4 regions of the Pseudoduganella sp. genome follow, and region 1 is predicted to be linked to each of the others. Evidence: predicted binding sites of a transcription regulator. Region 1 holds the regulator's gene; each other region holds the start of a gene.
The links. The regulator sigma-54, encoded in region 1, starts transcription at its own class of promoters, with help from an activator protein. The targets are predictions, from matches to a motif close to TGGCANGNAANCTGCTTT.

Region 1 (5,827 bases):
GATCGAGACGAACACCGTCAGCGGGCGTCCTGCCAGCACGCGGTCCACCAGCGCCACGGCCTTCACCAGCACGCCATCGGCGCGCAGCTTCTCGATGCGGCGCTGGCAGGTGGCGACGGAAGAATGCACGCGCTCCGCGATTTCGCGCAGGGGCGTGCTGGCATCGTCTTGCAGGATATTGAGGATGCCGCGGTCGATCCGGTCCAGCTCCCTCATGCCAGGTGGCGCAGCGGGTGCGCCCAGGCCGGCCAGCAAGGCTCGAAGAAGCGCGCCACCATCTCCGGCGTGACCTCGGCCAGCGTGGCGGGATTCCAGCGCGGCTGGTTGTCCTTGTCGATCACCAGCGCGCGCACGCCTTCGAAGATCTCGCCATGCTCGAAGTTGCGGCGCACCAGGTTGCGCTCCATGCGCAGGCAGTCGGCCACGTTCAGCGCGGCGCCGCGCCTGAGCAGCTCGTGCGTCACGCACATCATCAGCGGCGAGCGCAGCTCCATGGCTTTCAGCGACTTCTGCGCAAACGGGCTGCTGTCGCCGCGCAGCGATTCCATGATGGCGGGCACGCTGCCGGCGGCGAAATGGCGATCGATCAGGGCGCGCTGCTTTTCCAGTTCGCTGTCGCCGGCAAAGGCATTGTGCGGGCCGGCGAACACCGCGATCGCATCGCGCAGCGATGTGCCGGGCGTGGACTCGACCAGAGCGGTCAGCGCGGCCAGTTCCGTCTCCGGCACGAAGTAGTCGGCCAGGTCGAGGTAGAGCGCGTCGGCGGCGCCCACGGTCAGGCCGGTCAGGCCCAGCCACATGCCCAGCTGGCCCGGCGCATGCGACAGGAAATGGCTGCCGCCCACGTCCGGGAACAGGCCGATATTCACTTCCGGCATGGCCATCTTGGTACGGCCGGTGACAATGCGCACGCCACAGTCCGGGCCGCCCTGGGCAATGCCCATGCCGCCGCCCATCACCACGCCATCCATCAGCGCCACATAAGACTTGGGGTAGAAATGGATCAAATGGTTCAGCGCATATTCTTCGGTGAAGAAGTCTTCCAGCAGCGCGCTGCCGCCTTGCGGATTGGCACGGCCCACGTCGTGGAAGAAGCGGATGTCGCCGCCGGCGCACAGCGCGCGTTCGCTGCTGCTGCGCACCACCACGGCCGCCACGGCGGGATCGTCGCGCCAGGCCAGCAGGGCCTGCGTCATCGCGCGCACCATGTCGAGGGACAGCGAGTTGAGGGCTTTGGGTCGGTCCAGCGTGATGAAGCCGGTGCCGTTCGTGATCTGGGTGTGGACGTATTCGCTCATGCAAATATTTTAACGCACGACGGGCGCAAAAAAGGGCGCCAATTGCGCCCTTTGGTGTGCTTACACGGCCAGTCCTTTACATGGCGGTGGGTGGTGCTTCGTACGTGTCCGGGAAGTGCTTAATGGCCGCATGGTTATGGTTCTGCACACGGTCTTTGTACTTCATGACCTGGCGATCCAGTTTATCGATCAGGGTGTCGATGGCGGCGTAGAGGTCTTGCGACAGGCTTTCGACGTATACAGTTTTGCCAGACATGCGCAGGTTGATTTCCGCTTTCTGGCGTTTCTCTTTCTCGGTGAGGTTATCTACAGTCAGGATGACAGCAATATCGATTACTTGATCGAAATGGCGCTTGACTCGTTCCAGCTTGTTCTGCACGTATTCGCGGATGGCTGGGGTCACTTCGACATGATGTCCACTGATGGTGAGATTCATACACACTCCTAAAGATGATGTCGCTCTCGAGTTCGTGCACGCCATGGCGCACAGAGGAACCCATGCACTACAAAGATTTGCGGAGGCTTACCGGAGGGATTTTCAACGCTTCTCGATATTTGGCAACAGTCCGTCGCGCAATCACCATGCCTTGTTCTCCCAGCATGTCCGCAATCTTACTGTCGGATAAAGGATTTTTAGGGTCTTCTGCTCCTGTCAATTGCACAATCAGCGCCCGTATCGCAGTCGAGGAAGCCTCACCCCCGGCTTCGGTCGCGACGTGGCTGCCAAAGAAATATTTCAACTCAAACATGCCATGCGGGGTGAGCATATATTTTTGAGTTGTAACACGGGAAATAGTGCTCTCGTGTAGTCCCAGTGTATCAGCTATTTCACGCAACACAAGGGGGCGCATCGCCACCGCGCCGTGGCTGAAAAAATTCTTTTGTCGTTCTACTATCGCTTCCGCCACGCGCAGGATGGTGTCGAAGCGCTGGCGCATATTTTTGATCAGCCACTTGGCTTCCTGCAGCTGGCCGTTCATCTGCGATTCGCTCTTGCCCTGCTTGAGCAGGTTGGCGTACAGCGCGTTCACGCGCAGGCGCGGCACCACGTCGTTGTTCAGGGATACCACCCAGCCGCCGCGGCCCTTCTTCACGATCACGTCCGGCACCACATAGTCCGATTCGCCGCAGTCGAACTCGGCGCCCGGGTGCGGGTTGCACTGGCGGATCACGGCCTGCGCCTCGCGCAAGTCTTCATCGTCGCAGTCGAGCGCTTTCTTCAGCTTGGTGAACTCGCGCTGCGCGAACCAGGCCAGGTGCTTTTCGACAATGGTCAGGGCCATGCGGCGCGTCACCAGCGGCACGCCGGGCATGCGCTTGATTTGCAGCGCCAGGCACTCGGACGCATTGCGCGCGCCCACGCCGGGCGGGTCGAAGCTTTGCAGCAGCACCAGGGTGCAGCGCAGGTCGTCCAGTTCGATTTCCAGCTCGGGCGGCAGGCGCTCGAGGATTTCTTCCAGCGGCTCTTCCAGGTAGCCGTTTTCGTCCAGCGCGTCGATCACCATCTCCATCAGGGCGCGGTCGCGCGGCTCCTGCACGGTGACGCGCATCTGTTCCAGCAGGTGTTCGCGCAGGGTGCAGCCGGAAGCTTCCAGCTGCGGGCGGCTGTCTTCGTCGTCGGCCGACTTGCTGCCGGCGCTGGCGCTCCAGTCGGTGTCGTCGCTGCCGTTGCCGATGCTGTCGCCGTCGCCGGCTTCGTATGCATCGCCTTCGGCGGCGGCGGCGGGGCCATCCGCGCCATCCGGGGCCGGGGCCTCCGGCGTGGCCACGGCATCGTTGCCGGCGCCCTGGCTGATGGCGCCATCGGCCAGCAGGCGCACCGAGTGGTCGAGCGGATCGTCCAGGCGCTCCAGCATCGGGTTGTCGCTGAGCAGCTGCTCCAGTTCCTGGTGCAGCTCCAGCGTCGATAGCTGCAACAGGCGGATCGACTGCTGCAGCTGCGGCGTCAGCGCCAGGTGTTGCGAGGTTCGCAGTTGCAGTGTCTGTTTCATGGCCTTCGCTTACATGCGGAAGTGTTCGCCGAGGTAGACCCGGCGCACGGATTCGTTGGCGATGATATCGTCCGGTCGGCCCGAGGCCAGCACGGCGCCCTGGTTAATGATGTAGGCGCGGTCGCAAATACCAAGGGTCTCACGCACATTATGGTCGGTGATCAGGACACCGATATTGCGCTCCTTCAGGAAACGTACGATACGTTGGATTTCGATCACGGCGATCGGGTCGACGCCGGCAAACGGTTCGTCCAGCAGCACGAAGCGCGGGTTGGTGGCCAGGGCACGCGCGATCTCCACCCGGCGCCGCTCGCCGCCCGAGAGCGACAGGGCCTGGTTTTCGCGCAGCTTTTCAATCTGCAAGTCAGCCAGCAGGGCTTCCAGGCGCTGGTCGATGTCGGCCTTGCTCAATGGCTTGCCGTCGACCTGCTGGATTTCCAGCACGGCGCGGATGTTCTCCTCCACCGTCAGCTTGCGGAACACCGATGCTTCCTGCGGCAGGTAGGAAATGCCCAGGGTGGCGCGCTTGTGGATCGGCAGGCTGGAAACGTCGGTGCCGCCAATGTCGATGGTGCCGGCGTCGGACGCCACCAGGCCCACGATCATATAGAAGGAGGTGGTCTTGCCGGCACCGTTCGGGCCCAGCAGGCCGACCACTTCGCCGCAATCGACTTGCAGCGACACGTCGTGCACCACCTGGCGCTTGCCGTAGGATTTCTGGAGGCCGCGCACGACCAGCGTGCTGGCGCAGGTATTCGCTTCCATGCTTATTTTTTCTCTTGCGTTGCAGGCGGGGTTGCCGGAGGTTCGGTGCGCGAAGGCTGGATCACCATGGTGCCGCGGCCGCCGCCCGGCTTGCTTTCGCCGGTGGCGCTGTTGCGCACGCTGAAGAACTCCTTGCGGCTGTCGTAGGAGATGAATTCGCCCTGCACTTCGTCGTTCTGCTTGCCGCCTTCAATGCGGCGGATCGAGGCCTTGCTGAACATCTTCACCATCTCGGCCTGCTCGTCGTACTCGATGCGTTCAGCATCGCCTTCCACCCACAGGTCGCCGGCGCCGTCGCGCTTCTGGCGGAAAGTGGCTTTCTTGCCTTCGCCGAACAGGGTGACGTGCTTGTAGCCTTCCGGCGTCTGCTTGACGAAGGCGCGCTGCGCCGTCATCGCCAGCGTGCCGCGCGTCAGCGTCACGCCCCCGGACAGGATGGTGACCTGCTTGACGTCGTCGATATCGAGCGCGCCATAGCTGATGTTCATCGGTTTGTAGGAGTCGGCCTTTTCCGCCAACGCCGGGGCCGCGAGCCCCAGCAGCAGGGCTGCCGACAACAGTAATCGTTTCATAGTCTTTCCTTGTTTATTGTGCCCGCGGCGGCAGCACCAGCGTGCCGTTGCCTTCCAGGTGTATCTGGCGCGTCGCATTGTTGGCGCGCATGCTGTTCGCGGTGGCGACCGAGTCGCCCAGTTTCATTTTCACCGGCCGGTCGGTTTCCATGCGGTCTTCGTCCGGGAAGATCACCAGCTTCTCCGTGGCCAGGTGCAGCGACTGCGCCTGCGGCGAGGCCGCGCGGTCGATGCTGACCTTGCCGTTCAGGGTGATACGGCTGTTGGCCTCGTCCACCCGCGCCGTATTCGCCAGCATGTCCAGCGGCGGCGTCTCACCCGACAGGCTGCGCACGCGCGGCTTGTCGATCTCCGACGAATCGTCGATCGGGCGGTGGGTCAGCTTGTCGCCGGCGATGATGTAGCTCGGCTTGCCCTCCTTCGACATGCGCACGAAGGAGAAGTTCTCGATGATGTAATCCGGCTCATTCAGGCGCATATCGGCCTGCATGTCCTCGTCCGCGCGGTTCATCAGCTCCAGCAGGTAGAAGCTGCCAAGCGCCGCCACCAGCACCAGGATCATGCCGATGGAAAGGCGGAAGCGGTGGGCGATCCTCTGGTTACGCATGCTCCGCCCCGATCAAGCCAGGAACTGCGCCATCACGCGCTCGTAATTGCCGGTGGCGCGCAGCACGAATTCGCACGCCTCGCGCACGGCGCCGCGGCCGCCGGCCGCTTCGGTGATGTAATGGGCGCGCGCATGCACTTCCGGGCGGCCGTTCGGCACGCTCACGGCAAAGCCGGCGCGGCTCAAGATCGGCAGGTCGACCACGTCGTCGCCGATGAAGGCGACCTGCTCTTCGGTGATGCCGATCTGCTCCAGCATCGCCTTGAACGGGGTCAGCTTGTCGTGCCCGCCCTGGTGCACGTATTCGATGCCAAGGTCCTTGGCGCGCGCCAGCACGATCGGCGTGCGCCGCGCGGAAATGATGGCGGTCTTGATGCCCGCTTCCTGCAGCAGCTTGATGCCCAGGCCGTCGTGCACATTGAAGGTCTTGACCTGCTCGCCTTCGGCGCCGTAGGTCAGGCTGCCGTCGGTCAGCACGCCGTCCACGTCGAAGATGAACAGGCGCACCTTGGCGGCGCGGGCGACGAGTTCTTCGTGTGACAGGGCCATCAGATCACCTTGGCGCGCGTCAGGTCGTGGATATGCAGGGCGCCC
Region 2 (5,827 bases), on a different contig from region 1:
CCACTGGGTCGGCACGTACGCCGTCGGCAGCGACTTCAATTTCCTGCGCCCGCACTTTGGCGCGGATGGCAAGGCCAGCGTCGATATGCCGGCCTTCGAAAAGAAAGACGTGCCGCTGGAAGCGGTGCGGCAGCAGGGCGCGCGCGTGCGATTCGCGCTGCCTGGCCCGGACGGCGTGCTGCAATTCGACGGCAAGCTGCAAGGCAGCCTGCTGGCCGGCACGGTGCGGAAGGATGGCAAGGAAGGCCAGTCGGGCAGCTTCGCCTTCCGCCGCACGCTGGCCGACGACCCGGCGCGTCACCAGCCGCTCTTGGGCGCCTACGAATTTCCGGGCCAGCGCATCGTGGTGCTGTCGGAGTGGGGCGACTTCCCGCAAATGTTCTACAGCGACATGAAGAGCGGCCGCTACGCCTCAATGTTCGCTGAAAGCGCCAGCAGCTATTACGCCGGCGCCGGTAACCTGAACCCCGCCGTGCGCGAAGCCAGCATGCGTTTCGAGAAGGACAAGGCGGGCCATATCACGCGCATGGTATGGCAGCAGCAAGGCAAGAAGGAAACCGGGCGCCGCCTGGATTTCCGCAGCGAGGAAGTCACGTTCAGGAACGGCGACATCATCCTGTCCGGCACCCTGGTGCTGCCGGAAGGGAAGGGCCCATTCCCGGCGGTGGTGCTGACGCAGATGTCGAGCCCCGCGCCGCGCGGCGCCTATGCCCTGCAGGCCTATTACTTTGCCGCACACGGCATGGCCGCCCTGATGTACGACAAGCGCGGCGTCGGCAAGTCGGGCGGAGAATTCAACAAGGCCACCATGGAGCAGCTGGCCGACGACGCCATCGCCGGCATCGAGCTGCTGGGCAAGCGCAGCGACATCAAGGCCGACGCCATCGGCACCTGGGGCCACAGCCAGGGCGGCTGGCTGGCGCCGCTGGCCGCCACCCGCTCGCAGAAGGTCGCCTTCGTGATTGCGCAGGCCGCATCGGCCGTGCCGCCAGCCGAGCAGGAGGTCTACCGCATCGAGCACACGCTGCGCGCGCAGGGTTTCAGCGAAGAGGAGGTGCAGGCCGGCGCTGCCTACCAGGAAAAGCTGATGCGCTGGGTCACCAGCCGTGGCGCCAACCGCGCCGAGCTGCTGGCGGCCGCGCGCGCCGGCGAGAACGCGCGCTGGGCAAGCAACGTCGAAATCGTGCCCGATACGCTCAAAGAAAAACCAAGCGAAACCACCACGGTCTTCTACAGCTACGACCCGCTGCCGGAGCTGAAAAAGCTCAAGGCGCCAGTGCTCTACATCCTGGGCGAGAAGGACGCCTTCGTGCCGGTGCATAAGAGCGCCAAACTGTTCCAGCAGACGCTCGATGCCGCCGGCCACCGCGACCACCAGGTGTGGATGCTGCCGCGCGCCGCGCACGGCCTGTGGGAAACCGATGTCGACGGCGGCGGCGCCTATATCAATTCAACGCACTGGGCGCGCGAACACTACCCGCGCATGACACAATGGCTGCGCGAGCGCGGCTTCATCCGATAGAAAGGAAACACAGCATGGTCAAGGCGATCCGCATGTCCCGCACCGGCGGGCCGGAAGTGATGGAATACGTTGATGTCGAGCTGGGCCCGCCGGGCCCGGGCGAAGCGACGGTGCGGCACGAAGCGATCGGCCTCAATTTCATCGACGTCTACTTCCGCAGCGGCCTGTACCCGCAGCCGCTGCCCGGCGGCCTGGGACAGGAGGGCGCCGGCGTGGTGGAAGCGGTGGGCGAGGGCGTGCACCACGTGCGCGTCGGCGACCGCGTGGCGTACGCCGGGCGCCCGAACGGCGCCTACGCGCAGGCGCGCAATATGCCGGCGGCGGGACTGGTGCGCCTGCCGGACGCCATCGGCACCGATACGGCGGCGGCCATGATGCTGCAGGGGATGACGGTGCAGTACCTGTTCCACAGCGCGGCGCCGGTCAAGGCCGGCGACACCATCCTGTTCCATGCGGCGGCGGGCGGCGTGGGGCTGATCGCCTGCCAGTGGGCGCGTGCGCTGGGCGTGAACCTGATCGGCACCGCCGGCTCGGATGAAAAGGTGGCGCTGGCGCTGGCGCACGGCGCCACGCACGCCATCAACTACAACAAGGAGAACTTCACCGAGCGGGTGCGCGAGATCACCGGCGGCAAGGGTGTCTCCACCGTGTTCGATTCGATCGGCAAGGACACCTTCATCGGCTCGCTCGACTGCCTGCAGCCGCGCGGCATGATGGTCAGTTTCGGCAATGCCTCGGGGCCGGTGTCGAACTTCGCGCTGGGCGAGCTGGCATCGCGTGGTTCGCTCTACCTCACGCGGCCGGCGCTGGGCAACTACACGGCCACCCGCGCCGAGCTGGAAGCGTGTGCACAATCGCTGTTCGACGTGGTGGCCAGCGGCGCTGTCCGGATCGAGATCAAGCAGCGCTATAATCTGGCCGACGTGGGGCAGGCGCACCAGGACCTGGAAGCGCGCCGCACCACCGGTTCCACCATCCTTTTGCCATGAACGATATGACTGAACAGAAGCAACCGGCCGACGACGACGGCAACCCGAAATTTGGCCGCCTGCTGCTGGTGCTGCTGGCCGTGGTGGCGCTGATCGGCGTGCTCACCTTCGCCACGGAAGCGTATTACCGATAGTCAATATTTCCGGCTCAAGTGTCGGATTTCTTTACATCATAAAATTTGTCACGCGATCAATAGGCATTTCCGTGTGGAAATACTGTTTGCGATCAATGGTTTACGCTTGATGGTGATTTTTGGCATAATTATTGCTTCTATTCCTGCCAAACACATTAATTGGAAAGCGGAACCATGAAAGCAATCGTGCTTGGCAAGACCTTGCGTAATTTCCTCGCCGCCGCCAGCCTGGCGCTGCTGGGTGCCAGCGCCTATGCCGGCCCGGTGAACCTGGTGAAAAACGGCGATTTCGAATCGACCACCAAAGGCACCGGCCAGATCGGCTTCAACACCGAAGTGACCGACTGGACCTCGCCGGGCGGCTATAACTTCGTCTTCGGTGCCGGCGAAGCCGACACCATCGGCGCGAAAAGCTGGTTCAATAAGCCGGAAAACCCGCCACTGACGCTGTGGGGCGCCAATAATGGCGGCGCCAACGCGCTGGCGCAAAGTGGCAATGGCGGCAATTTCCTGGCCGCCGATGGCGCCTATGGCGTGGAGCGCATCGAGCAGATGATCCACGGCCTGGTGGTCGGGCAAAAATATGTGCTGAGCTTTGAGTGGGCAGCGGCCCAGCAGTTCGGCTTCGACGGGGCCACCACCGAGAACTGGTCGGTCTCCATCGATGGCAATACCTTCACCACCGACACCTACCATAACGCCAACCATGCCTCCAGCAACTGGATGAAGGAAACCTTCTCGTTTACCGCCAAGGGTACGGAAGGCCTGCTGTCCTTCCTGGCCGCCGGTACGCCGGAAGGCTTCCCGCCATTCTCGCTGCTGGACGGCGTGTCGCTGTTTGCCTTCGTCGACGAAGACAAGCAGGGCACCGTGCCGGAGCCGGCCAGCTGGCTGATGCTGCTGACCGGCCTGGCGCTGCTGGGCGTGGCGCGCCGCCGCGCCGCCGGCCAGCGCTAAGTACACCAGGGCCGGCCCTTGTCGCCCATCGCACTGCAGGCCCTGCGGCTGTTGCTGTGGCTGTGCGTGCTGTGCGCCATCTTCCTGCCGCTCGAGCGTTTCCTCGCCCTGCGCCAGGCGCCCGCTGGCAAGGCGCTGCGCTGGGACGACCTGTTCTACTACTTCGCCAACAGCCTGCTGCCGATGATCGTGCTGGCGGCGCCGCTGGCGCTGGTGGCGCAGCTGGCCAGTGCGCTGCTGCCGGCCTGGCTGCCGGCTACGCTGGGCGCCTTGCCGCTGGCGCCGCGCCTGCTGCTGGTGCTGCTGGTGGGCGAGCTGGGCGCCTACTGGGCGCACCGCCTGGCGCACCGCTGGCCCTGGCTGTGGCGCTTCCATGCTGTGCACCACAGCCCCACGCACGTCTACTTCCTGGTCAATACACGCGCCCATCCGGTCGACCTGCTGTTTACCCGCATGTGCAGCCTGACGCCCCTGTATGTACTGGGCCTGGCCGGGCCGACGGCGGCCGGCAGCGCGGCGCCGGTGGCGCTGATCCTGGTCGGCACGCTGTGGGGCTTCTTCATCCATTCCAACCTGCGCCTGCGCCTGGGACCGCTGGAATGGCTGCTGTCCACGCCGGCCTTCCACCATTGGCACCATACGCGGCGCGACCATATCGACCGCAATTTCGCCGCCATGCTGCCGCTGCTGGACCGCCTGTTCGGCACCCACTACCTGCCGCGCCACTGGCCGGCCGAATACGGCACCGACACGCCGGTGGCGGGCACCCTGGCCGGCCAGCTGGCCGATCCGTTCCTGCCGGCGGCCCGCGGCGGGAATGTTGACCGGACTGAAAGTTAATTTGCTAGAATGGCAAACTCCTGTTTTTGCCATCCTGCCGAGCCCGATTCGATGACCGAACGACGCCGTTGTACGCTGCGGTTCATTGCCTTGCTGGTTGCGTGCTGGCTCTCCATCGCGCTGGCCTGGGCCGCGCCCGCAACAGCGCCCGCCGCTGCCGTTGCCGCTGCCGCAGCACCGGCACCCGCCTTCACCCTCGACCCCACCGCCGCCCTGCACAAGAAGGCGCGCAACGACAACTGGATCGGCGTCCATGACCAGGTCCACTCGCGCCATGGGGTGTTGACCGATGGCACGCTGCGCGTCCTGCTCTACCTGCTGTGGGCGGTCATCCTGATGGTGCTGGTGTACACCGTGCGCCACTACGCCTTCACCTTCAACCGCCTGTTCGGCCAGCAGCGCCACCCCTACCTCGATGTCAGCAGCGGCAACTGGCCGACGGTGACGGTGCTGGTGGCCGCCCACAATGAGGAGGCGGTGATTGCCGACGCCCTGGGCGCCCTGCTGGAGGTCGATTATCCGCGCGAGCGCCTGCGCATCATGCCGGTCAACGACCGTTCCAGCGACGGCACCCGCCGCATCATCGACGACATCGCGGCGCGCCACCCGGGCCGCATCACGCCGTTCCACCGCAGCGAAGGCAAGCCGGGCAAGGCGGCCGCGCTGAAGGACGCCACCGAACTGGTGGACAGCGATATCCTGATCGTGTTCGACGCCGACTATGTGCCCGGGCGCGGCCTGCTGCGGCAGCTGGTGGCGCCGTTCTTCGATCCCGAGATCGGCGCGGTCATGGGGCGCGTGGTGCCGCTCAACACCGGCAACAACCTGCTGACACGCCTGCTCGACATGGAGCGCTCCGGCGGCTACCAGGTCGACCAGCAGGCGCGCATGAATATGCAGCTGGTGCCGCAGTACGGCGGTACCGTGGGCGGGGTGCGCCGCGCCGCGCTGGAGGCGATCGGCGGCTGGCGCGACGACGCCCTGGCCGAAGACACCGACCTGACCTACCGCTTGCTGCTGCGCGGCTGGAAGACCACCTACCAGAACCGCTCCGAATGCTACGAGGAAGTGCCGGAAACCTGGCCGGTGCGCGTGCGCCAGATCATGCGCTGGTCGAAAGGGCACAACCAGGCCGCCTTCCGCTATGCCGGCGCGCTGCTGCGCAGCGACAAGGTGTCGTGGCGCGAGAAATTCGACGGGCTGCTGCTGCTGGGGGTGTTCGCCATGTCGCCCATCCTGCTGGCCGGCTGGTGCCTGGCCATCCTGCTGTTCTACCTGGACGCCAACCACTGGCTGAGCGGGGTGCTGGCCCTGTTCTGCCTGATGTCCTATAGCGCGCTCGGTAATTTCGCCGCCTTCTTCGAGATCGGCGCCGCCGTCTACCT
Region 3 (5,827 bases), on a different contig from region 1:
CGCGCTGCTGGAGAAGATGGACGCCGAACTGATGGCCATTGCCGCGCCGCAGACGCAGGCCGACAACCCGCACAGCGGCGCCGGCTTCAACAGCATCCAGGTCACCGTGCGCAAGATGATCCACGTGCCGTCGGACGACCCGGCGGCCATGGGGCCGGACTACGATATCGGTTTCTTCTTCGAGTACGAGATCCAGCTGATGGACAAGGCCAGCCATGGCCGCACCCTGGAAGGGCCGGCCAGCCACGACGCCTACAAGAAGCGGCAAGTCGACACGGCGCGCCTGCGCGTGCTGGGGCGCGACCTGATCCGCCACCTGGAAGCGCAGCCCGCGGTGCGCGCCGCCTAGTGCGTGCGCACGCCTTCGGGCGCGCCGGTGATGGCGCCCGGCGGCACCACCACTTCCGGCGGCATGCCCTCATGGATCAGGCCGCGGATGGCGCTGCGCAGCTCCGGGCTGTCGGTATGCTTGTGGACCGAGACGGCGTGCTGGACGGCAACCTCCAGCAGCTCGTCGGCACTGTCGGCCGAAATGGCGACACTGCAGTGGGTGTCGCTGGGGAATTCGCGGCAGTCGATGTACTTGCGGCTCATGGCAGCCTCCCTATTGAAAAGCTACTTACACTATAGGCTGCCGCGCCCGCAATGCCATGCTTTGTGGCGGCGCCAGCTGCCTTCGCGTTTGACAGGCACGGGCAATCCCAGCAATATGGCCGGATGACCCTCTCGCCCTGGTGCCTGCTGCTGCTGGCCGTGCCCCTGCTGCTGCTCGGCCAGCTCCTGCTGCGCCGTGTGCCGCTGCTGGCACGCGGCAGCATTCCAGTCCCCGTTGCAGGCGGCCTGCTGTTCGCACTGGCCTGCCTGCTGCTGCGCAGCGCCGGACTGGAATTCAGCTTTGCCACTAAGGTCAGCGCCGGCTGGTGGACCTGGCTGGTCACGCCCGACCACGAATGGCTGGCGCGGCCCGCCAAATCGCTGAACCTGCCCTTGCTGGTCGGCTTCTTCACCTGCGTCGGCCTGGCCGCGCCGCTGCGCTTGCTGGCCAGCGGCGGCCGCATGCTGCTGGTCCTGCTGCTGGGCACACTGCTGCTGGCGCTACTGCAAAACACCGTGGGCATGGCGCTGGCCAGCGCACTGGGCGCCCCGGCGCTGCTGGGCGTGCTGTGCGGTTCCCTGACCCTGGTGGGCGGGCACGGCACGGCGCTTGGCTTTGCGCCGCGCTTCGAGCAGGCCGGCATGGCGGCCGCGGCCACCATCGGCGCCTCCGCCGCCACTGTCGGACTGCTGGCCGGCGCCTTGCTGGCCGGGCCGCTCGGCGCCTGGATGCTGCGCCGCCGCATGGCGCCGGCCGCGCGCGCCCACGGCAGCGCGACCGGGGCGGAAGCAGCCGGCGGCACCGCCAGCGTGCCGGCCCGGCCGCCGGTGGCCGACTTCCTGGCCGATGCACGCGCGCTGGCGGGCATGGGACGCAATGCGCTGCTGCATCTGCTGCTGGTGGCGGCCTGCATCAAGGCCGGCGCCTGGATCAGCTTTGGCCTCGACCAGCTGGGCGCTACCCTGCCAGCGTATATGGGCGCCCTGCTGCTGGGCTTTGCCGTGCGCGCCGCCCACGATGCCGCCGGCGCCGGCTGGCTGCGCGGCGACACCGTCAACCGCATCGCGGCCGTGCTGCTGCCGCTGTTCCTGGTCGTCACCCTGGCCCCGCTCAACCTGGGCGAACTGGCCGGCGTGGCCGGCCCCATGCTGCTGATCCTGGGCGTGAACATCGCGCTGACCCTGGCATTCGCCGCCTGCATCGTCTTCCCCCTGCTGGGCAGGGACCGCGAGGCCGCCGTCGCGGCAGCCGGGCTGGCCGGCTTTGGCATCGGCTCCACCGCCACGGCGGTCGCGGCGATGGACGCCATCACCCGGCAATATGGCCCGGCGCCGCGCGCCGCCACCATCGTGCCGCCCTGCGGCGGTTTCCTGATAGACCTGGGCAATGCCCCCGTGCTCGGCTTTTACCTGTATCTGTCGTCGGTAATCTTAACAACTTAGATATTGATAGTCGCACCCCGCGCACTAAGTTACTAATCTTTAAGTACTTACCCATCGGGCACGGTTCCTGCTTCGTTGTCGCATTTGAGATTACGGGAGGAAACAACATGAAAACCTTGACCAAACTGCTGGCAGCCCTCGTCACCGCCGGCGCTTGCGCCACCGCTGGCGCCGCCCCTATCGTCCTCACCTTCGAGGGCGTCGGCAATTCCGCCAACGTGCTGGAGTTCTATAACGGCGGCACCGACAGCGTCGGCAATAGCGGCACCAACTACGGCATCAGCTTCTCGCGCGCCAGCCTCGGCATCATCGACGCGGACGCACCCGGCGGCACCGGCAATATCGGCAATGAGCCCTCGCCCAGCACCGTCCTGTTCTTCCTGTCCGGCAACGCTGCCACCATGAATGTGGCCGCCGGTTTCAGCACCGGCTTCTCGTTCTATTACACCTCGTCCCGCGCCGGCTTCGTCAACGTGTACGACGGCCTCGATGGCACCGGCAACCTGCTGGCCAGCCTGTCGCTGGCCGCCAACACCGGCAATTGCGCCGGCGACCCGAACGGCAGCTTCTGCCAGTTCGACCCGGTCGGCGTGGCGTTCGCCGGCATTGCCCGTTCGGTCGACTTCGGCGGTGCCGCCGACTTCATCGCCTTCGACAACGTGACGCTCGGTACCAGCAACCCAACCCAGGACGTGCCGGAACCCGGCACCCTGGCCATGTTCGGCCTCGGCCTGGCCGGCCTGGCCCGCCTGCGCCGCAAACACGCTTAAGCAGGCAGCACCTGAAGAAAACGCCGGCGGCTGCCGGCGTTTTCCTTTCCCTCACACTCTCAGTTTTTCTTCTTCGACGGTTTTTTCTCCAGCTCTTTGGATGCCGGCGTCGAGCCGCCCTGCACCCCGAGCGCGCCGCCCGTGCCCATGCCGCCGGCAACTTCCTGCGCCTTGTAATTACGCACAGCCTTCACCAGCTGGTTGTACGAATCCATGAAGGAGGCAATCAGGATCTTGCCCTCCGGCGTATTCGAATAGCCGCCCGCAGCACCGAAACCGCCGCCGCCGAACAGCGCGCCGCCAAGGTTGAAGTCAAAGTTCTTGGCGCTGCCTTCGGCCGCCGCCAGCTGGATGCCGGACCGGTTGTCCACCATCAGCAAGGTGGTCGACGCTTCATTGGCTTTCAGCCCGCCCGCCACCACGCCGGCCACGCTGCCCAGCAGGCCCAGCCCGCCGAGCGCACCGCCCATGCCTTGCGTGCCTTTCTGGCTGAAGGTAATGCTCGGGCTCATGGTGTAGTCGGCCGCCACCATCTGGCCTTTGCCGTAATTGCTGCCGGCCCGCATTTCGCCCGACGCCGCCAGCGAACGCTCCTGCATCAGCTTGCCCATGGCCGCGCCGCGCTCGACCACGACAAAGCAATTCGACTGCTGGATCATCATGCGCAGCACCGGCACGGTCGAACCGAGCTTGTATTGCGACAGGTGGTGATACCAGGGCGCCGCCGTATCCTCCACCACGCCGAGGGTGCCGAGTGGCTTCTCGCATTTTTCCAGCTGCGAGCTGGCATTCGAGGCGGTCGCGCCTCCGGCCGCGCCGGTGGCCACCGTCGGTGCCCCGCCCAGTTTCGGATCGGTGCCGGCGCAGGCCGTCAGCGCCAGCAGGATCATCCCTGACTGAAAGAACTTCTTGTTGTCCATGTTCACTCCCCCGCGCAAATACCACTGGTTAAACCCAACGGCATCTTTAGAGAATAGGTCACATCGACAAAAAATCTATGTATAGTTACTGACGCAAGACCAACTCAACTGTTAGAAGGAACCCTCATGAAAAAACTGATCATTGCTGCGCTGGCCCTGTCTTGTTCGGCTGCTTTTGCCGCGGACCCGGCGCCAGCGAAGAACGCACAGCAATCGAAAATGACGACCTGCAACAAGGAAGCCGAGGGCAAAAAAGGCGATGAACGCAAGGCGTTCATGAAGGAATGCCTGAGCAACAAGCCTGCCGCGCCAGCGACGCAGCAGGACAAGATGAAGACCTGCAATGCGGACGCCGCAGGCAAGAAGGGTGACGAGCGCAAGGCATTCATGAAAGAATGCCTGAGCTCGAAGAAAGCGGCTTAAAGCAAGCCGCTTAACGCAGGCTACTTAACGCAGCCCGCTGGCCAGGCGCGGCGACGACAGCAGCGCCTTGAACGCCTCCCAGCGCTGCTTGCGGGCGGCCACCGGATCGGTGGCCGTCACCTGCTTCTCGACCCAGGCCTTGACCATATCCTTGCCCAGGTTGTAGTTGATGACGTAGCCGCGGTTGGCGTCGTAGAAAGACAGGCGCTGCGCCGATTTCTCCGGCGGCGACAGGGCCACATTCACCAGCCACTCGATAGTCTGCTCGCGCGTCCACTTCCCTTCCAGGTAGGCTTGCGCCGCATCGTTGTCGGCATAGCTCAGCTTACCGAGCAGCTTGATCAGCTCCATATACTTCGGCGCCAGCGCCGGGTCCAGGCCCGCCATCGGGTACAGCACCTTCTGCTCGAACGCCAGGCGCTCGGCATCGGTGAAGGCCATTTCGATGCCGTAGTTGGCGCTGCCTTCGGCGATCAGCGACATCGGCGAATACAGCGGATAGACGCTGAACTCGACCCAGTTGCGCTGCTTGACCAGGGCCTGCTCCAGCATGGCGTTGTACACGTGGTGGCCCGGATACCCCTCATGGCAGCCCAGGTCCAGCGCGCGGTCGATATAGATCGGGAATTCGGTGTTGATCTGGATCAGGCTGTGCGCGTTGCCCTTGTACCAGTTGTAGCCGGACCAGGGTTTGTTGCTGACGAATTCCAGTACGAAGCTTTCCTTCTGCGGCAGCGCCATGAAAGCCGCCGTGCGCTCGCGGCAGGCGGCAATCGAGGCGTCGAACACCTGCTTCAGCTTGTCCTTCGGGATCACGAACTGGGCGCGGAAGGCCTTCAGGCGCTCCGGCAGCGTACCTTCGCCCGGCAGCAGCTTGTCCACCTTCTCCACCAGCGCCATGTAGTAGGCACGGTCATGGTGCGGGCTGACGGCGTCGTACAGCAGCGCGGTCTCCTCGTCGAAGCTGAACTTGCGGCCCTCCATCATTTCGACGCGGGCGTGCATCGCTTTCAGCTGCTTGGACAGGAACTCGATGCGCAGCGCCTCGTCGGCATTGCCGGCCTTGTGCTGCGCGATATCGCGCTGCGCGGCCTGCACGTCGGCGCGGATGGCGGCCAGGCTCTGCTTGTTCTTTGCGGCCTGCTGCTCCAGCTCCGGCGGGCCGTAATAGGCGTCGACATAGCTGCTGTCATGCTGGCCGATGGCCAGCGCCAGCTTGCGGTAACGCTCCGCCACGTCCTGCACCGACGCCGCCATGGCGCTGCCTGCCACCAGCATGGCCAGTCCTCCAAGTACCAGTTTTTTCATCAGTTTTTGCTCCGTGAAACCCCTTCGTTTACGACGGGGAGGAAAGGAGCCGACTGCGAAGCAGTCGTGCGCTCCAGGTTATAAATACTGTATAAAATTACAGCATGGTGATCGTTTACCGCTACCGTGTTAAGTCGTTGAACGGGCTGCTTAATCAGTTGGCCCGCAAGGTAAATTTCGTCTGGAACTATTGCAACGATCGGCAGAAAGATGCCTTGCGGTTTGACCGCCCATGGTTGACCGGCTTTGACTTGAATGTGTTGACCACGGGCAGCAGCAAAGAACTTGGACTGCACTCCGGCACCATCAACGCGGTATGCGAGCAGTTTGCCAAATCGCGCAGTCAACATCGTCGGCCTTTCCTGCGCT
Region 4 (5,827 bases), on a different contig from region 1:
GTGCCGACCGGCCAGGGCGCCAACTATGTGTTCAGCGGCGCCTCCTTCCGCATCGTCGGCGGCACCGGCCAGTTCATGTTTGCCACCGGCGGCGGCCAGCTGACCGGCAGCGAGGACATGGTGACCGGCGTCGGCAACATCAAGCTGTCCGGCCGCATCAGCTACTGGGCGCGTTAAGCGGTCGCCTGGCCGGTCGCCAGCAGGAAATGGCGGCATCCTTTAAACTGGCCCTTTGCCAGCCAGGATGCACGCCATGCTCAACAACGACCGCCACCTGAATCTCAAGACCATCCTGGTCACCACTGGCGTCGTGCTGACGCTGTCGATGGGCGTGCGCCACGGCTTCGGCTTCTGGATGCAGCCCATCTCGCAGGCCAACGGCTGGAGCCGGGAAACCTATTCGCTGGCGCTGGCGCTGCAAAACCTGCTGTGGGGCGCCTTCGGCCCTCTGGCCGGCATGGTGGCGGACCGCTATGGCACCCAGCGCGTGGTGATCGCCGGCGCCCTGGCCTATGTGGCGGGCTTGCTGTGGATGGCCATGGTGACCCAGCCGGCGCTGTTCATCATCGGCTCCGGCGTGTTCATCGGCCTGGGCCTAGCCTGTACCGCCTTCGGCGCGGTGAGCGGCATCATCGGCCGCGCAGCGCCGGTGGAGAAACGCTCGTGGGCCTTCGGCGTGTCCGGCGCCGCCAGCTCCTTCGGCCAGTTCCTGATGATGCCGGTCGAGCAGCAACTGATTTCGCACATCGGCTGGCAGAACGCCTTCTACGCCCTGGCCGGGGTGGTGTTCCTGCTGATGATCCCGATGTCCTCCTTCCTGCGCGAGCCCAGGCACGCGGTGGCGGCTGGCGACAGCCAGCAGAGCGTGGGCGAAGCGCTGCGCGAGGCGGTCGGCAACCGCTCCTTCCTGCTGCTGGTGGCGGGCTATTTCGTGTGCGGCTTCCAGCTGGTGTTCGTGGGCGCCCACCTGCCTGCCTACCTGAAGGACAAAGGCATCGTCTCGCCCGGTGTGGCGGTGATGGCGCTGGCCCTGATCGGCCTGTTCAACATCTTCGGCTCGTTCGCCGCCGGCCAGCTGGGTGGCAAGCTGCCCAAGCGCTACCTGCTGTCCACCATTTATTTCGCCCGTTCGCTGGTGATCGGCCTGTTCCTGCTGGCACCGTTGACGCAGTGGTCGGTCTACCTGTTCGCGGCGGCCATCGGTTTCCTGTGGCTGGCCACGGTGCCGCTCACCAACGGCATCATTGCCGGCGTGTTCGGCCTCAAGCATATGTCGATGCTGGCCGGCGTGGTGTTCCTGTCGCACCAGGTGGGCAGCTTCCTTGGCGTGTGGCTGGGCGGCTACCTGTTCGACCTGCGCGGCAGCTACGATGTGGTGTGGGGCATCACGCTCGGCCTGGGCATCTTTGCCGGCCTGGCCAACCTGCCGATCGACGAGCGTCCGCTGCTGCGCGATGCCGGCGGGCTGAAAGCGGCCTGAGATGAAGCGCCGCCTGTTGCAGCTGGGCCTGTGGACACTGGTGGCGCTGGTGCTGGCGCTGGCGTTCGCGGCCTACCTGCAGCCCGCCTTCATGCTGGACCTGGCGAACCGCATTTACCTCTGCTTCTAGGAATTGCCTGTCGATAATTCTTACAGCCGCTTAGCGTCTGAAATCCACCTGTAATCAAATCAGTTGCTTAGCAGGTGGCATGGTGTGTGCTTAGACGATTGCCGTTTTATCGTTCATCACTTCACCAAAGGAAGCTAACAATGTCGATTCGTACCAAAATGTTCGGGGTAGCGCTGTTGGGCGCTTTGATGGGCCAGGCGCACGCCGGTGTCACTTTTACGTTCACCCAGTCGGGCGGCAATGTCCTGATGCAGTCGTCGGGCGTGCTGGACACGTCGAAGCTGGTTGCCGCCAGTGTCTTTGGCTGGGGCGGCGTGGGGATCGAGACGAATGACGCTCCGGGGTCGGACATCATGGGCGACACCTCGGCGGGCGGCGTCGACCTGGCATTCCGCTTCAGTGCCGGCAGCAACCACAGCGCCTGGATCGGCAAGCTGTTCACCAGCGATAATTTCCTCTGGACGAGCAACGGCAGCACCCAGTTTGCGACCTACACCCAGGACAACGGCACGCGCGTCCCAGGCATCGCCATCGAAGCCGCCGACCTGGTGGGCAGCCAGTGGACGCCGGACGTGTCGTGGCTTGTGGCAGGCTCCTTCGCCAGCCTGGGCCTGACGGCCGGCACCTATACCGTGACGGATGCGCGCAGCAATGAGTTCATCACCATCCAGGTCGGCGAGCGCCAGCCGCCGCAGGACGTGCCGGAGCCAGGTTCGCTGGCCCTGCTGGGCCTTGGCCTGGCCGGCACCGCGTTCGCACGCCGCCAGCGTAAAGCCTGACCGCGACAGGCGCGCCGCTCAGGCGCGCTTGCGTGACTTGCCGGACTTCTGCGCCAGCTGGGTTTTCTTCTTCGCAGGTTTGGCGCTGGCGACGCGGGTCGCCTTGCCTTTGGATTTTTTGCCGGCGCCGGCCTTGCTGCGCGGGGTCGGTGGGACTTCTTCCACGCCGGTGCGCTTGGCGCGCATGGCCGACGGCAGCGCGCCGTCCTCCAGGTTGGCCAGCAGGAAGCGGTTCGGATCGATGCGCATGCCGTCCTGGTAGGCCTCCAGGTGCAGGTGCGGGCCGGTGCTGCGGCCCGTGGCGCCCGACAGGCCGATCAACTCGCCCGCCGCCACGGTATCGCCCACATTCACGTGGCGTTTGTTCAGGTGCGCGTACAGCGAACGCAGGCCGCCTTCGTGTTCGATCACCACCACATTGCCGTATTTGCGGTCGCCCTTGTAACCCATGCTGGAGGCCACCACCGTGCCGTCATTGGTGGCCATGACTGGCGTGTTGTGCGGTACCGAAAAATCGATGCCGCCATGCGCCCGGCGACCGCGCGCGGCGCCGAAGAAGCTGCTGACGCGGCCCGAGTCGAGCGGCAGGCGCCATTGCTGTTCCTTCGGCTGCTCCGGCGGTGGCGCGTCCAATGGTTCAGGCATTGCGGCCGCCTGCTGCACACAGTGGGCAGCGGCCAGCAGCGCCAGTAACAGGAAGTTGGTGATCTTTGCCATAAGCGGGCGAGTTTCGCATACTAGTTGCGTTCTGGCAAATGCGTAAGTAACTGACAATTTTTCTTTCCTTAGTCGAAGGCGTGCGTGTAGTTGAGGCGCAAAGTGGCGCCGCCGCGCGCGGTGATGGCCGACTGGCGCCAGGCGCCGCTGTCGCTGTCGTGGTAGCGGTAGGCGGTGCTGCGATCCGGATGCAGCACGTCGCTGATGGCGATGCGCCATTCCTGGCGCGGCGACGGCTTCCAGGCGGCGCGCAAGTCCAGCTTGCGCTGGTAGGGCGCCAGGGTGCTGGTGATGTCGGAGTCGCGGCTTGGGCCGCCGGCTTCGTAGCTGTATTCGGCATCGAAACTGAAGGCGCCCGGCTTGTAGCTGAAGGCCGCCATGCCGCTCAACGGGGCCTGGCGGTCGAGGCGGTTGTCCGGACCCGGGACGCGCTCCAGGCGCGAGCGGTTGATGCTGGCGTTGGCGCGCAGCGACATGGCCGCCGTGAGCGGCAGGCGCGCTTCCAGCGCCAGGCCGTAGGCGCGGGCGCCGCCATGATTGGCGGGCATGGCGATCCAGCGCTTGCCTTCGCGGTAGAGCGTGGTCAGGATCACGTTGTCGATATCGCGCGCGTAGATGCTGGCGCTGAGCAGGCTGTCCTTGGCCCAGTAATAATCGATGCCGGCGTCCAGCCCCCACGCCAGTTCCGGGCGCAGGGTGGGGTTGCCTTGCGTGTCGGGGTTGGTGGCGCTGTTGTTGTTGTCGGAGGTGAAGCGGCGCGGGATCAGGTCCAGCATGTTCGGCGCCTTGTAGCTGCGGCTGGCGCCCAGGCGCAGCTGGCTGTTGCCGGGCAGCTGGCGCATCCACTCCAGCACCGGGCTGATGACGGTGCTGCGCTGGCGCACCGATGCCGTGTGGCGGTCGTGCGCCGCGGTGCGCATGGTTTCCCAGCGCAGGCCGGCCGACCAGGCGTCGCCGCCGCTCTTCCATTCATCCTGCGCGAAGGCGGCCAGGCGTTCGATGCGGCCGTCGTAGCGGTCGTCGCGCAGGAAGTTCAGCGCGCCGGCGGGGCTGTACTCGTGTTCGACGCGGGTTTGCATGCGCTGCAAGGCGGAGCCGTCCCAGCCTGCCACCACGGCGTGGCCGTTGCCGAGCGGGTGGGAATATTTGCCGCCGTAATTGAAGCCGTGCTCGCGGATGTCGCCATCGACGCGGCGGGTCGTGGGGCCGGGGCCGTGCAGCGGCATGCCGGCGAAGTCGAAGCCGGTGTCGCGCGGCGCCGTGCTGGCGCCCAGTTTGAGTTCCCACTGCGCCCCGTTTGCGAGCTTGCGCTGCCATGCCAGCTCGCTGCGCAGGAAGTAGCTTTGCACATCGAAACGGCTGCCGACGCTGGCGAAGTCGCCAGTTTCCCCCTGCAGCACTTCTTCCCGCGAACGATAGCTGATGCTGCGGCGGGTGATGGTGGCCAGGCTTTGCAGCGAGAACTGGTCGCCGCCGCTGGTGCTCCAGTTCAGGCGCGGCGCGAGATTGAGCGTGCGGGCGGTATTGTCTTCATGGCTGCGGGTCAGGCGCTGCAGCCCCGGCTCGCTGTCGGCGATGTTGCGGTCGGCCGGCGTGCTGGGGCGGGCCAGCACCACGCTTACGCTGTGCGACCAGCCGTCGGCCTTGCCGCTGCTTTGCGCGCTGAGGCGGGGCGACCAGGCGCCGTGCAGGCCGTCCACGCCAACCTGCGCTTCCTGCGTGCTGCGCCGGATGCTCTTGCGCAGCACGATGTTGATGGTGCCGGCAATGCCTTGCGTGCCCAGCACGGCGGAAGCGGTGCGCAGCACTTCCACCCGTTCGATCACCTCCGGCGGCAGGCTGTCGAGCGCGAAGCCTTGCGGCGCCGGCTGGCCGTTCAGCAGCACCTGCGTGTAGCCGTTGCCCAGGCCGCGCATCCTGATGCCGGCCGTGTCGCTGATGGTGATGCCGGGCAGGCGGCGCAGCGCGTCGGCCAGCGTGCGGTCGCCGTGGGCGGCCAGGTCGTCGCGGGTCAGCACCAGGGTGCTGGCGGTATCTTCCTTGCGCTGGTCGATGCGGGCGGACTTGATTTCCACCACCGGCTGCGCGGATGCAGCCTGGCCTGCCAGCGCGGCGGCCAGCATCAATACGGTCTTCTTCATGCGTTTCCTCGGGATGCGCGCCGCCGCTGCCGGGCGCAGGCGCGGCAGGCGGAAGACGATGCGGGTTATCTAGCTGCTGCGGCTGGCTTTAAGGCGTTGCAGCGCAGTCTTGGTGGCGTTGGCTTCCAGGTTGCCGAGCAGTTGCTGCGGATCGATGTTCTCGCCGTGGCGGCTGATTTCCAGGTGCAGGTGCGGGCCGGTGACCTTGCCGCTGGCGCCGGAGGTGCCGATCTGCTGGCCGGCGGCGACGCGCGCGCCTTCCCGCAGCTGGCGCTGCTCCAGGTGAGCATACAAGGAGCGCAGTCCATTGGCATGTTCGATGACGATCACCTCGCCCCACTTTGCCTCGCCCATGTAGCTGTTGGTGGACGTGAGCACCACGCCGTCGGCCGGGGCCACGATCGGCGTACCGCGCGGCGCCGCGAAATCCATGCCGCCATGCGGGCGGCCAGTCGGAGCATGGCGGATGCCGAAGAAGGCGCTGACGCGCAGGCGCTGCATTGGCGCTTGCCAGGGCTGTGCGCCTGCAGCACCGGCCGGCGTGGCGCCATCAGCGGAGGCGGAGCCGGCGGCGTTGGCG

Region 2: ACE3TQ_RS21780 (PEP-CTERM sorting domain-containing protein) is a predicted target of sigma-54. The motif match lies at 2,766-2,783, and genes of this name have one in related genera.
Region 3: ACE3TQ_RS03405 (PEP-CTERM sorting domain-containing protein) is a predicted target of sigma-54. The motif match lies at 2,094-2,111, and genes of this name have one in related genera.
Region 4: ACE3TQ_RS11320 (PEP-CTERM sorting domain-containing protein) is a predicted target of sigma-54. The motif match lies at 1,686-1,703, and genes of this name have one in related genera.

Annotation. Positions count from the first base shown of each region.
Region 1 is NZ_JAYSCO010000009.1:23,202-29,028, forward strand. Features, by position in the region: gene ACE3TQ_RS06390 (Lrp/AsnC family transcriptional regulator) at 1-216, opposite strand, end outside; gene ACE3TQ_RS06395 (enoyl-CoA hydratase/isomerase family protein) at 213-1,298, opposite strand; gene hpf (ribosome hibernation-promoting factor, HPF/YfiA family) at 1,375-1,734, opposite strand; gene ACE3TQ_RS06405 (RNA polymerase factor sigma-54) at 1,802-3,289, opposite strand; gene lptB (LPS export ABC transporter ATP-binding protein) at 3,299-4,054, opposite strand; gene lptA (lipopolysaccharide transport periplasmic protein LptA) at 4,057-4,626, opposite strand; gene lptC (LPS export ABC transporter periplasmic protein LptC) at 4,640-5,233, opposite strand; gene ACE3TQ_RS06425 (KdsC family phosphatase) at 5,246-5,782, opposite strand; gene ACE3TQ_RS06430 (SIS domain-containing protein) at 5,782-5,827, opposite strand, start outside.
Region 2 is NZ_JAYSCO010000060.1:1,652-7,478, forward strand. Features, by position in the region: gene ACE3TQ_RS21765 (alpha/beta hydrolase family protein) at 1-1,522, shown strand, start outside; gene ACE3TQ_RS21770 (quinone oxidoreductase) at 1,537-2,511, shown strand; gene ACE3TQ_RS21775 (hypothetical protein) at 2,508-2,645, shown strand; gene ACE3TQ_RS21780 (PEP-CTERM sorting domain-containing protein) at 2,820-3,602, shown strand; gene ACE3TQ_RS21785 (sterol desaturase family protein) at 3,621-4,442, shown strand; gene ACE3TQ_RS21790 (glycosyltransferase family 2 protein) at 4,494-5,827, shown strand, end outside.
Region 3 is NZ_JAYSCO010000004.1:141,524-147,350, reverse strand. Features, by position in the region: gene ACE3TQ_RS03420 (TIGR04552 family protein) at 1-349, shown strand, start outside; gene ACE3TQ_RS03415 (DUF1059 domain-containing protein) at 346-594, opposite strand; gene ACE3TQ_RS03410 (sodium/glutamate symporter) at 718-2,037, shown strand; gene ACE3TQ_RS03405 (PEP-CTERM sorting domain-containing protein) at 2,145-2,807, shown strand; gene ACE3TQ_RS03400 (CsgG/HfaB family protein) at 2,867-3,727, opposite strand; gene ACE3TQ_RS03395 (PsiF family protein) at 3,854-4,150, shown strand; gene ACE3TQ_RS03390 (hypothetical protein) at 4,175-5,458, opposite strand; gene ACE3TQ_RS03385 (RNA-guided endonuclease InsQ/TnpB family protein) at 5,563-5,827, shown strand, end outside.
Region 4 is NZ_JAYSCO010000019.1:27,798-33,624, forward strand. Features, by position in the region: gene ACE3TQ_RS11305 (hypothetical protein) at 1-177, shown strand, start outside; gene ACE3TQ_RS11310 (MFS transporter) at 254-1,480, shown strand; gene ACE3TQ_RS11315 (hypothetical protein) at 1,482-1,610, shown strand; gene ACE3TQ_RS11320 (PEP-CTERM sorting domain-containing protein) at 1,751-2,389, shown strand; gene ACE3TQ_RS11325 (M23 family metallopeptidase) at 2,408-3,106, opposite strand; gene ACE3TQ_RS11330 (TonB-dependent receptor plug domain-containing protein) at 3,175-5,247, opposite strand; gene ACE3TQ_RS11335 (peptidoglycan DD-metalloendopeptidase family protein) at 5,317-5,827, opposite strand, start outside.